2 regions of the Niveibacterium sp. COAC-50 genome follow, and region 1 is predicted to be linked to the other one. Evidence: predicted binding sites of a transcription regulator. Region 1 holds the regulator's gene; the other holds the start of a gene.

Region 1 (4,597 bases):
CAAACGCTTCGGTCCGGCTGGCAGAATTTCCTCGATGACCTGCGTGCCGGGGATATCCGAATGGCTGACCCCGCCGATTTCAAGGTTGGGAAGAACCTTGCGACGACGCCGGGCGAAGTCGTTGCCCGCACCCGCCTGGTGGAGGTCATCCACTACACCCCGACGGCGGATACGGTTCGACAAACCCCGATCGTGATCGTGACGCCATGGATCAACAAGTTCTACATCCTTGATCTGACGTCGAAGAAGAGTCTGGTGCGGCATTTGCGCGATGCGGGCTTCGATGTGTACATCACTTCGTGGAAGAACCCCGATGCAGCGCTCCGCGACGTTCGTTTCGATGATTACCTGCAGGAGGGGGTGGATGCGATAGTTCAGGTCGCTCGCCAACTATCCGGGGCGGACAAAGTACATGCGGTCGGGTACTGCATCGGCGGTACGGCCTTGTCGATGTACATGGCATGGGCGAATCGCCACTACACGCCGGATGAGATGCCGGTTGCACACTGGACGCTATTTACGACATTGGTGGACTTCGCCAAGCCGGGCGACGTGGAGGTCTTCATCGATGAAGGGAGCGTCCGCTACCTGACGCGGGCCATGGAGCAGCGCGGTTACCTCGACGGCCGCGACATGGCTACATCGTTCCGCTTGCTGCGCTCGAACCCGTTGATCTGGCAATACGTGGTTCAGGGCTACCTGATGGGCGAAAAGCCGCCGTCGTTCGACGTGCTCTACTGGAACATGGATACCACGCGCATGCCCTATGCCATGCATGCGTGGTACTTGCGAGAGCTCTACCTCAAGAATCGCCTGATTGAGGCCGATGCGCTGACCGTCGCTGGCGAGTCGCTCGATCTTGGGCGGATCACCCAACCGCTGTATGCCGTTGCGGCCGAAGACGATCATATTGCCCCGTGGCGGCAAGCATTTCGGGTGGCCAATTTCGTGCGTGGAGACAAGCGCTTCGTGCTGTCGTCCAGCGGGCATATCCTCGGGATCGTCAACCCACCCGTACAGCCGCCGAAACGCGAATACTGGATCGGCACGGCTCACCGGACCGACAGCGCGCATGGTTGGCGTGAGCGCGCCGACCACCACGCCGGAAGTTGGTGGGACGATTGGTTCAGGTGGCTGGACGAGCGTTGCGGTGAGCGTGTCGCACCGCCACCCGTGTGCAACGAAGCCTTTCCTCCGCTTGCCGCTGCTCCTGGTGACTACGTCATGGAACGCTAACGAGGCCGATGGATTACCTGCTGCTCAAACATCTTCACGTCAGTTTCGTGGTGCTCTCGGCAACAGGATTCATCGCCAGAGGTATCGGCGTCCTGATTGATGCGCCTTGGGTGCGCCAGCGTTGGGCGAGGGTGGTTCCGCATATCGTCGATACCGGATTGCTCGCCTCGGCCGTCGCCTTGGCCTGGACCCTTCGCGTAGCGCCGTTTCGTGACGACTGGTTGACCGCGAAGGTGCTTGGCTTGCTTGGCTACATCGTTCTGGGGTCTTACGCGCTCAAGCGCGGGCGCACACGCCAAGCAAAAGCGGCCACATTTGTGGCCGCTTTGTTGGTGCTGGCTTACATCGTGTCGGTCGCGCTGACAAAACGACCGACGCCGTGGTGGTAACTACACGTTCGCGCGGCCAATCAGTCGGCGCAGTCCATCCGCATCCAGAATCTGGATGTGCTTCTGGTGGACGCTGATCAAGCCGTCATCCTGGAATTTGGAGAACGCCCGGCTCACTGTCTCCAGTTTCAGACCGAGGTAAGAGCCTATCTCCTCGCGCGTCATGCGAAGGTGGAACTCCGAAGCGGAGTACCCACGAAGGCGCATGCGTTGCGATAGGTTGATCAGGAATGCAGCCAGACGTTCTTCTGCGCGCATCGACCCGAGCAGCATCATGATGCCTTGCTCGCGGACGATCTCGCGGCTCATGAACTTGTGGAACTGGCGCTGCAGGGGTTCGATGCGGCGCGAGAGTTCTTCGAGCCGTTCGAACGGAATCATGCAGACGTCTGAATCCTCAAGTGCAACCGCATTGCAGACATGCCGATCCGTCGAGATGCCGTCGAGTCCGAGGATCTCTCCGGCCATCTGGAAACCGGTGACCTGATCCCGGCCGTCTTCGGTCAGGATGTCGGTCTTGAAGAAACCGGTGCGAATCGCATAGATTGCTTCGAAAGGCTCCCCAGCACGGTATAAATGCTGCTGCCGCTTGACCTTCTTGCGTGCAGTGATGAGGCCGTCGATCCTTTCAAGATCGACGTCGTCAAGACCAACGGGAAGGCAAAGCTCCTTGAGGTTGCATTGGGTGCACGCGGTGCGAAGATTGACGGCCGTCAGCGGAATCGTGGCGGGTTTTTCCAAGGCGGGTGCTCCAAGTGGGCTAGTTGATGGCAATCAAACGGCTCCGACCGAGTTCATGACACCTTCCGGCATCCACAGAGAGAAAAAAATAAACAATGAATCAGAATGAGCAGACGCCGGTCTTCGACCGCGATCTCATCCAGCGTTTCGACGTTTCCGGCCCGCGCTACACGTCGTATCCGACCGCGGACAGGTTTCACGAGGGCTTTGGACGCAGCGACTACGCAAGACATCTAGGTCTGCGCGCGCAGGGCGGCCTCAAAAAACCCCTCTCATTATATTTCCACATTCCATTCTGCGATACGGTTTGCTTCTACTGCGCGTGCAACAAGATTGTCACGAAGGACCGTAGCAGGGCGGAGCGCTACCTGCGCTATCTTGACAAAGAAATGGGTTTGGTCGCCGGACAGCTCGCCGGCTCGCACGATGTTTCACAAATGCACTGGGGCGGCGGCACACCGACCTTCCTGTCGGACAGCGAGATCCGCGAATTGTTTCGTTCGATCCGCCGGCATTTCAACCTGACGCCCGGTGGCGAGTACTCGATCGAGGTAGACCCGCGCCGCGTTTCCGCTGAAACCGTTGCGCTGCTTGGGGCCGAGGGCTTCAACCGGATGAGCGTCGGTGTTCAGGATTTTGACCCGATCGTCCAGAAAGCCGTCAACCGCATCCAGTCTGTTGAGGAAACCGCGGCGGTCATCGCGGCCGCGCGCGCGAATGGTTTCCGTTCGGTCAGTATCGATCTGATCTACGGATTGCCGTTCCAGAGCGTCGAGCGCGTCAGCCAGACGCTGGATCGCGTGCTGGAGATCGCCCCGGACCGTCTTGCACTCTACAACTATGCCCACCTGCCGACGCGCTTCATGCCGCAACGGCGGATCAATGCGGGCGACTTGCCGAGTGCGGACCAGAAACTCGAGATCCTGGGCATGGCGATTTCGAAGCTGACTGACGCGGGCTACGTGTTCATCGGCATGGACCACTTCGCGCGGCCGGACGACGAGATGGCCGTGGCTCAGCGCAACGGGCGTTTGTATCGCAACTTCCAGGGCTATTCAACGCACTCGGACTGCGATCTGTTGGGCTTCGGCGTTTCCTCCATTGGCAAGGTAGGCCCGGCCTACGCACAGAGTGCGAAGACGCTTGAGGCCTACTACGAGATGCTCGATCGTGACGAGCTCCCTGTCGTCCGTGGCTACGAGATGACGTTCGACGATCAGCTTCGTTACGCGGTTATTCAGAGTCTGATGTGCCACTTCTCGCTGGATTACGCGGCGTTTGAGCAGGCCTGGGGCATCACGTTCTCCGAGTATTTTGCCGACGAGATCGAAGCGCTGCGGGCCCATGAGCGTGATGGCCTGTGCATCGTTGGCAAGAAGGGGGTCGAGGTAACGACGCCGGGTCGCATGCTGGCGCGCGTATTGGCCATGGCGTTTGACGCGCATTTGCGCGGTGATCGCGAAGTCGTCCGCTACTCCAAGGTGATTTGAGCCTCGGCCGGCCGCTACACTTGCGGATTGCCCTGAATGGGCTGCACCGGGATGTTGTGTGATGCCTGAAGCGGGATACCTTGCCGCGACGCTGATCGGTCTGCTGGGTGGAACCCACTGCGTGGGCATGTGCGGAGGGCTGGTTGCTGCGCTTACCGTCAATGCGCCTGGGCAGTCGCGACGCATTTGGCCGATCCATTTGGCCTACAACCTGGGCCGCATCACCAGCTATACCCTCGCCGGTGCGCTGCTGGGCGCGATCGGTTCGACTGGTTTCCTGCTGAATCGCCTGCTGCCCATCCAGATTACGTTCTACGTGCTGGCGAACCTTTTGCTGGTGCTGTTAGGGCTTTACCTGGCGGGCGTCACCGCGCCCCTCGCACCCATCGAGCGGCTCGGCGGCCGCTTGTGGGCAAGGTTACGGCCGTATGGGGCGCGATTCATCCCCGCCCGGACGCCACTCAACGCCTATCCGCTCGGGCTGGTTTGGGGATTCGTCCCTTGCGGCCTCGTCTACAGCATCCTTGCGACGGCTTTGGTGTCAGGCTCCGCCGCGCGCGGTGCGGTGCTGATGTTGTCATTCGGTTTGGGGACCTTGCCCAACCTGATGCTCGCTGGCCTGTTTGCCGCCCGCTTGCGGAGCTGGCTGCAACGGACGTGGCTCCGGTTCGGCGCCGGGCTTGTCGTGCTTGGCTTTGGGGTGTTTGGGCTCGCCAACGCTGCCACGCTGGGTGGCAAGTT
Region 2 (4,597 bases), on a different contig from region 1:
AATAGTCGGCCAGCCTCATGCGGCGAGTTCGCTGCACGATGCCACTCGATGCCGCACTTTGCAAGCGCGGCGGCCGCCAGATCAACGCGTGGCGAGTTCCTGCAGCAGTTTCTCCAGCGCATCGTCCTTGAATGCACCGAGCTTGGTTTGTGCAACGCGGCCGTCTGGCCCGATCACGACTGAAAACGGAAGTCCTTGCGCTGCGTTGCCGAGCGCGACGGTGAGGTCGACCAGTTCCGCGCCGCCGACCAGCAGCGGGAACGCGAGCTTGTTCGTGACTGCATAGTTGTGAATCGCGTCGGCTTCGTCGATGCCGATGCCAACGATTTGCACACCCTTATCCGCCCATTTGCGTTGGGCTGCATCCAGCAAGGGCATTTCCTTGCGGCAGGGTGGGCACCAGGTCGCCCAGAAGTTGATGACGAGCACTTTGCCCTGCCATTGCTGGAGGGCCTGAGGTCGGCCGTCCGAGTCGGGCAGTTGCAATGCCATCAGCTGCCGGAGTGCGCTGTCGCTGACCTTCGGTGCGGGTGTCGCTTGGTCGACATGGCGCTGGGTGCGCCAGCCCGCGTAGCCGGCAATGGCGGATACACCGATGATCAGCGCCGCTGCGAGGGCGCGTCGAGTGGTGGGGTTCATTCGTCGCGCTGTGCCGGTGAAGTGAGCAGGGCTTCCACCGCGGGCAGCTTGGCGCGGTCCGAACCGTTGCGGCGCGGAATGCGCTCCGCCAGCGGGCCGAACACGCAGAGCTTGACCGGCACTTCGTCCCATTCAAACGCGAGGATCGCCTCGGGCGACTCCGGGCCCGGCCGGCGCACTTCGCGGTGTTCATAGTCGAGCGCCTGGTTCAGCAGGAAGATCTCGACTTCCTTGGCGCTGTCGGCAAACAGGTCGATTTCGACTTCCGAGAATCCATTTGCCGAGCCGTCGAGCACCGCGCCGGTCAGGGCGGGGCGCCAGGGGGCGAGCAGCCGCATGACCTCGCAGGCGGTTTCGCGCATGGTTTCCAGGCGTTCCTCATGCTCGTCGTCGGGGTAGAGCGCCTGATACTCGCGCAATGCGGCGTCGATCTCGGCGTTGTTCGGCATCGCTTCGCCCTCGGTGACGCCGAGTTGGCGCGCAGCCTTCCGTTTGGCGAGGCCGTAATCGGATATGCCGTCTTCGGCCATCAGGCGGGCTGCCAGTGCGGCGACGTTCTGGCGCAGCGAACTGCGCGGGGGCGGTGCATCGAGCGGCATCGGGGTTGGGCGCGGGGCCTCGGCTACAATTGAGCCTATTCTAACCACACCCCGCGCGGTCTCCCGGCTGCGCCGTCCCTGATGCATATTCACATTCTTGGTATCTGCGGCACCTTCATGGGCGGCATTGCCTTGCTTGCCCGCGCCGCAGGCCATCGCGTCACTGGCTGCGATGCCAATGTTTATCCGCCGATGAGCACGCAACTGGCGGAACAGGGGATTGGCCTGATCGAAGGCTTCGATCCGTCGCAGCTGGATCAGGCGGCAGATATGTATGTGGTAGGCAACGCGGTGTCGCGGGGCAATCCGCTGCTCGAAGCGATTCTGGATCGCGGCTTGCCCTACACCTCCGGGCCGCAGTGGCTGGCTGAGCACATCCTGCCGGGCAAGTGGGTGCTGGCGGTTGCGGGCACGCATGGCAAGACCACCACCACGTCGCTGCTGGCCTATCTGCTGGAGTCCGCCGGGCTCAATCCCGGCTTTCTGGTTGGCGGGGTGCCGCAGGACTTTGGCGTGTCGGCGCGGCTGACCGAGTCGCCCTTCTTCGTCATCGAAGCCGATGAGTACGACACCGCTTTCTGCGACAAGCGCTCGAAGTTTGTTCATTACCGCCCGCGCACGGTGATCCTGAACAATCTTGAGTACGACCACGCAGACATCTTCCCCGACCTGGCCGCGATCGAAACGCAGTTCCATCACTTGGTGCGCACGATTCCGCGCCTTGGTCGCATCGTGGCCAACGGGGCCGAGGCGAGTCTGCGACGCGTGATCGACCGCGGTTGCTGGAGCGAGCTCGAATGGTTTGACGACGCGGGTGCGTGGCACGCGCGAGAGGGTGATTCGGTGTCGGAGGCGGTGTTTTCTCTTAATGGCAACGAGATCGGGCGTGCCGAGATGCCGCTGGCTGGAGCGCACAACCGCGCCAATGCGCTGGCGGCGATTGCGGCGGCTCGCCATGTCGGCGTGCGCCCGCAGGATGCGATTGCCGCGCTCGCGGGCTTCAAGGGCATCAAGAGGCGGCTCGAAGTGCGTGGCGTCGTGCGCGGGGTTACCGTGTATGACGATTTTGCTCATCACCCGACTGCGATCCAAACCACCGTTGAAGGCTTGCGCCGGCGGCAGCCGCAAGGGCGCATCCTCGCCGTGCTGGAGCCGCGTTCCAACACGATGAAGCTCGGCACGATGAAGGATCGTTTGGCGCCAAGCCTCACGCAGGCGGATTTTGTCTATTGCTATGCGAACAAACTCGGCTGGGATCCGGCCGAGGCATTGAATCCGCTGGGCGAGAGGGCACGCACCTTTGAGTCGATCGATGAACTTGTGCGTGCTGTGGTGCAGCAATCCGCACCCGGCGACCATGTCCTCGTGATGAGCAACGGGGGCTTCGGCGGTGTCCATCAGAAGTTGCTGGATGCGCTGGCTGTCGCTTGACCCCTTGCACGCAGAGAGAAAAGGCGCCTTCGGGCGCCTTTTGTTTTTCTGTGCTGCGTAAGCGGTGTGTGTTCAGGCAGATGGATATGGCGATGCAGCATGTGCGGCAATGCAACACATTGATATGAATCAACATTTGTTGCTGCGAGCGCCTTCGCTGTGGCACCATCAAAACCGAACGCGGCGGGGCGGCCCGAAAGGGCGTCGTTCCCCCGCGCGGGAGTTGGAGTTGCGGCAAGCGGTCGTGTGAGGCGTCGCGAGGTCGGGTGCTCACGGACTGCAAAGCTGTCGTCAGAAGCAGCACTCATCCGGTGTTTTTCGAGGACCCATGAGGCATACCACTCGCGCATCAGTTCCACTGGCAATGGCGTTTGTCGCCAACGCCGCGTCGGCAGCCGACGCACGTTACAACCTCCAGCCTCCTGTCACCGGCATTGCCGAACAGATCTACGGCATGCATTCGATGATGCTCGTGATCTGCCTGGTGATCTTCGTCGGTGTCTTCGGCGTGATGTTCTGGTCGGTGTTCCGGCACCGCAAATCGAAGGGCGCGGTTGCAGCCCATTTCCACGAGAACACAGCGGTCGAGATTGCCTGGACTGTCGTGCCGGTGCTGATTCTGCTCGGCATGGCCTACCCGGCGACGAAGACGGTGATCTCGATGAAGGACACGTCAAACCCGGACATCACGATCAAGGCCACCGGCTACCAGTGGATGTGGGGTTACGACTACCTCAAGGGCGAGGGCGAGGGCGTGCGCTTCATCTCGACGCTGTCCACGCCGCGCGACCAGATCGAAGGCGGGGCGGCCAAGGGCGCCAACTACCTGCTCGAAGTCGATAACCCGGTGGTCGTGCCGGTGGGCAAGAAGATCCGCATCCTCACCACCGCGAACGATGTGATCCACGCCTGGTGGGTGCCTGCCTTCGGCGTGAAGCAGGACGCGATCCCCGGCTTCATCCGCGACACCTGGTTCCGCGCCGAGAAGGAGGGCGTGTATCGCGGCAACTGCGCCGAACTGTGCGGCAAGGAGCATGGCTTCATGCCGATCGAGGTGCATGTGGTGTCTGCTGAGAAGTACGCCGAATGGGTTGCGGCGCAGAAGAAACGCATGGCCGCTGAAGCACAGCCCGCGGCCCCGCAGGCATCTGCCAACACGGCCGCGGCCGGTTGATCACGCACCGATTCCGAGACAGGAGCTAGAGCATGAGTGCGGTCCCACACGGCCTGGAACACGGACATGACCACCATCACCCGAGCGGGTTGATGCGCTGGATTCAAACCACGAATCACAAGGACATCGGCACGATGTACCTGATCTTCAGCTTCATCATGTTCCTCTCCGGGGGCGTGATGGCGCTGACGATCCGTGCCGAACTCTTTCAGCCCGGCCTGCAGGTGGTGCAGCCGGAGTTTTTCAACCAGCTCACAACCATGCACGGGCTGGTGATGGTGTTCGGCGCGATCATGCCGGCCTTCGTCGGCTTCGCGAACTGGCAGATCCCGCTGATGATCGGCGCGAGCGACATGGCCTTCGCGCGCATGAACAACTGGAGCTTCTGGCTGTTGCCGCCGGCTGCGATCCTGTTGGTGGGGTCGTTCTTCGTGCCGGGCGGAGCATCGGCGGCTGGCTGGACGCTTTACGCGCCGCTGTCGATCCAGATGGGCATGGGCATGGACATGGCGATCTTCGCGGTCCACATCATGGGCATCAGCTCGATCATGGGCGCCATCAACATCGTCGTGACCGTGCTGAACATGCGCGCCCCCGGCATGACGCTGATGAAGATGCCGCTGTTCTGCTGGACCTGGCTGATCACGGCTTACCTGTTGATCGCCGTGATGCCGGTGCTGGCGGGGGCCGTGACGATGATCCTCACGGATCGGCACTTCGGCACCAGCTTTTTCAACGCGGCCGGTGGCGGTGA

Evidence for each region. Region 1 encodes FNR, which switches genes on or off when oxygen is low (the NO sensors DNR and NnrR bind a similar motif). Its sites were predicted from a motif close to TTGANCTAGNTCAA; they were not measured.
Region 2: a site for FNR is predicted at 2,789-2,802, ahead of coxB (cytochrome c oxidase subunit II). Genes of this name have one in related genera too.

The regions. Positions count from the first base shown of each region.
Region 1 covers NZ_JABCJM010000003.1:375,400-379,996, reverse strand. The annotation lists gene HH302_RS14920 (alpha/beta hydrolase) at 1-1,236, shown strand, start outside; gene HH302_RS14915 (SirB2 family protein) at 1,245-1,625, shown strand; gene fnr (fumarate/nitrate reduction transcriptional regulator Fnr) at 1,626-2,366, opposite strand; gene hemN (oxygen-independent coproporphyrinogen III oxidase) at 2,462-3,856, shown strand; gene HH302_RS14900 (sulfite exporter TauE/SafE family protein) at 3,918-4,597, shown strand, end outside.
Region 2 covers NZ_JABCJM010000002.1:93,450-98,046, reverse strand. The annotation lists gene HH302_RS07920 (TlpA disulfide reductase family protein) at 82-639, opposite strand; gene HH302_RS07915 (hypothetical protein) at 636-1,238, opposite strand; gene mpl (UDP-N-acetylmuramate:L-alanyl-gamma-D-glutamyl-meso-diaminopimelate ligase) at 1,320-2,669, shown strand; gene coxB (cytochrome c oxidase subunit II) at 2,998-3,843, shown strand; gene ctaD (cytochrome c oxidase subunit I) at 3,876-4,597, shown strand, end outside.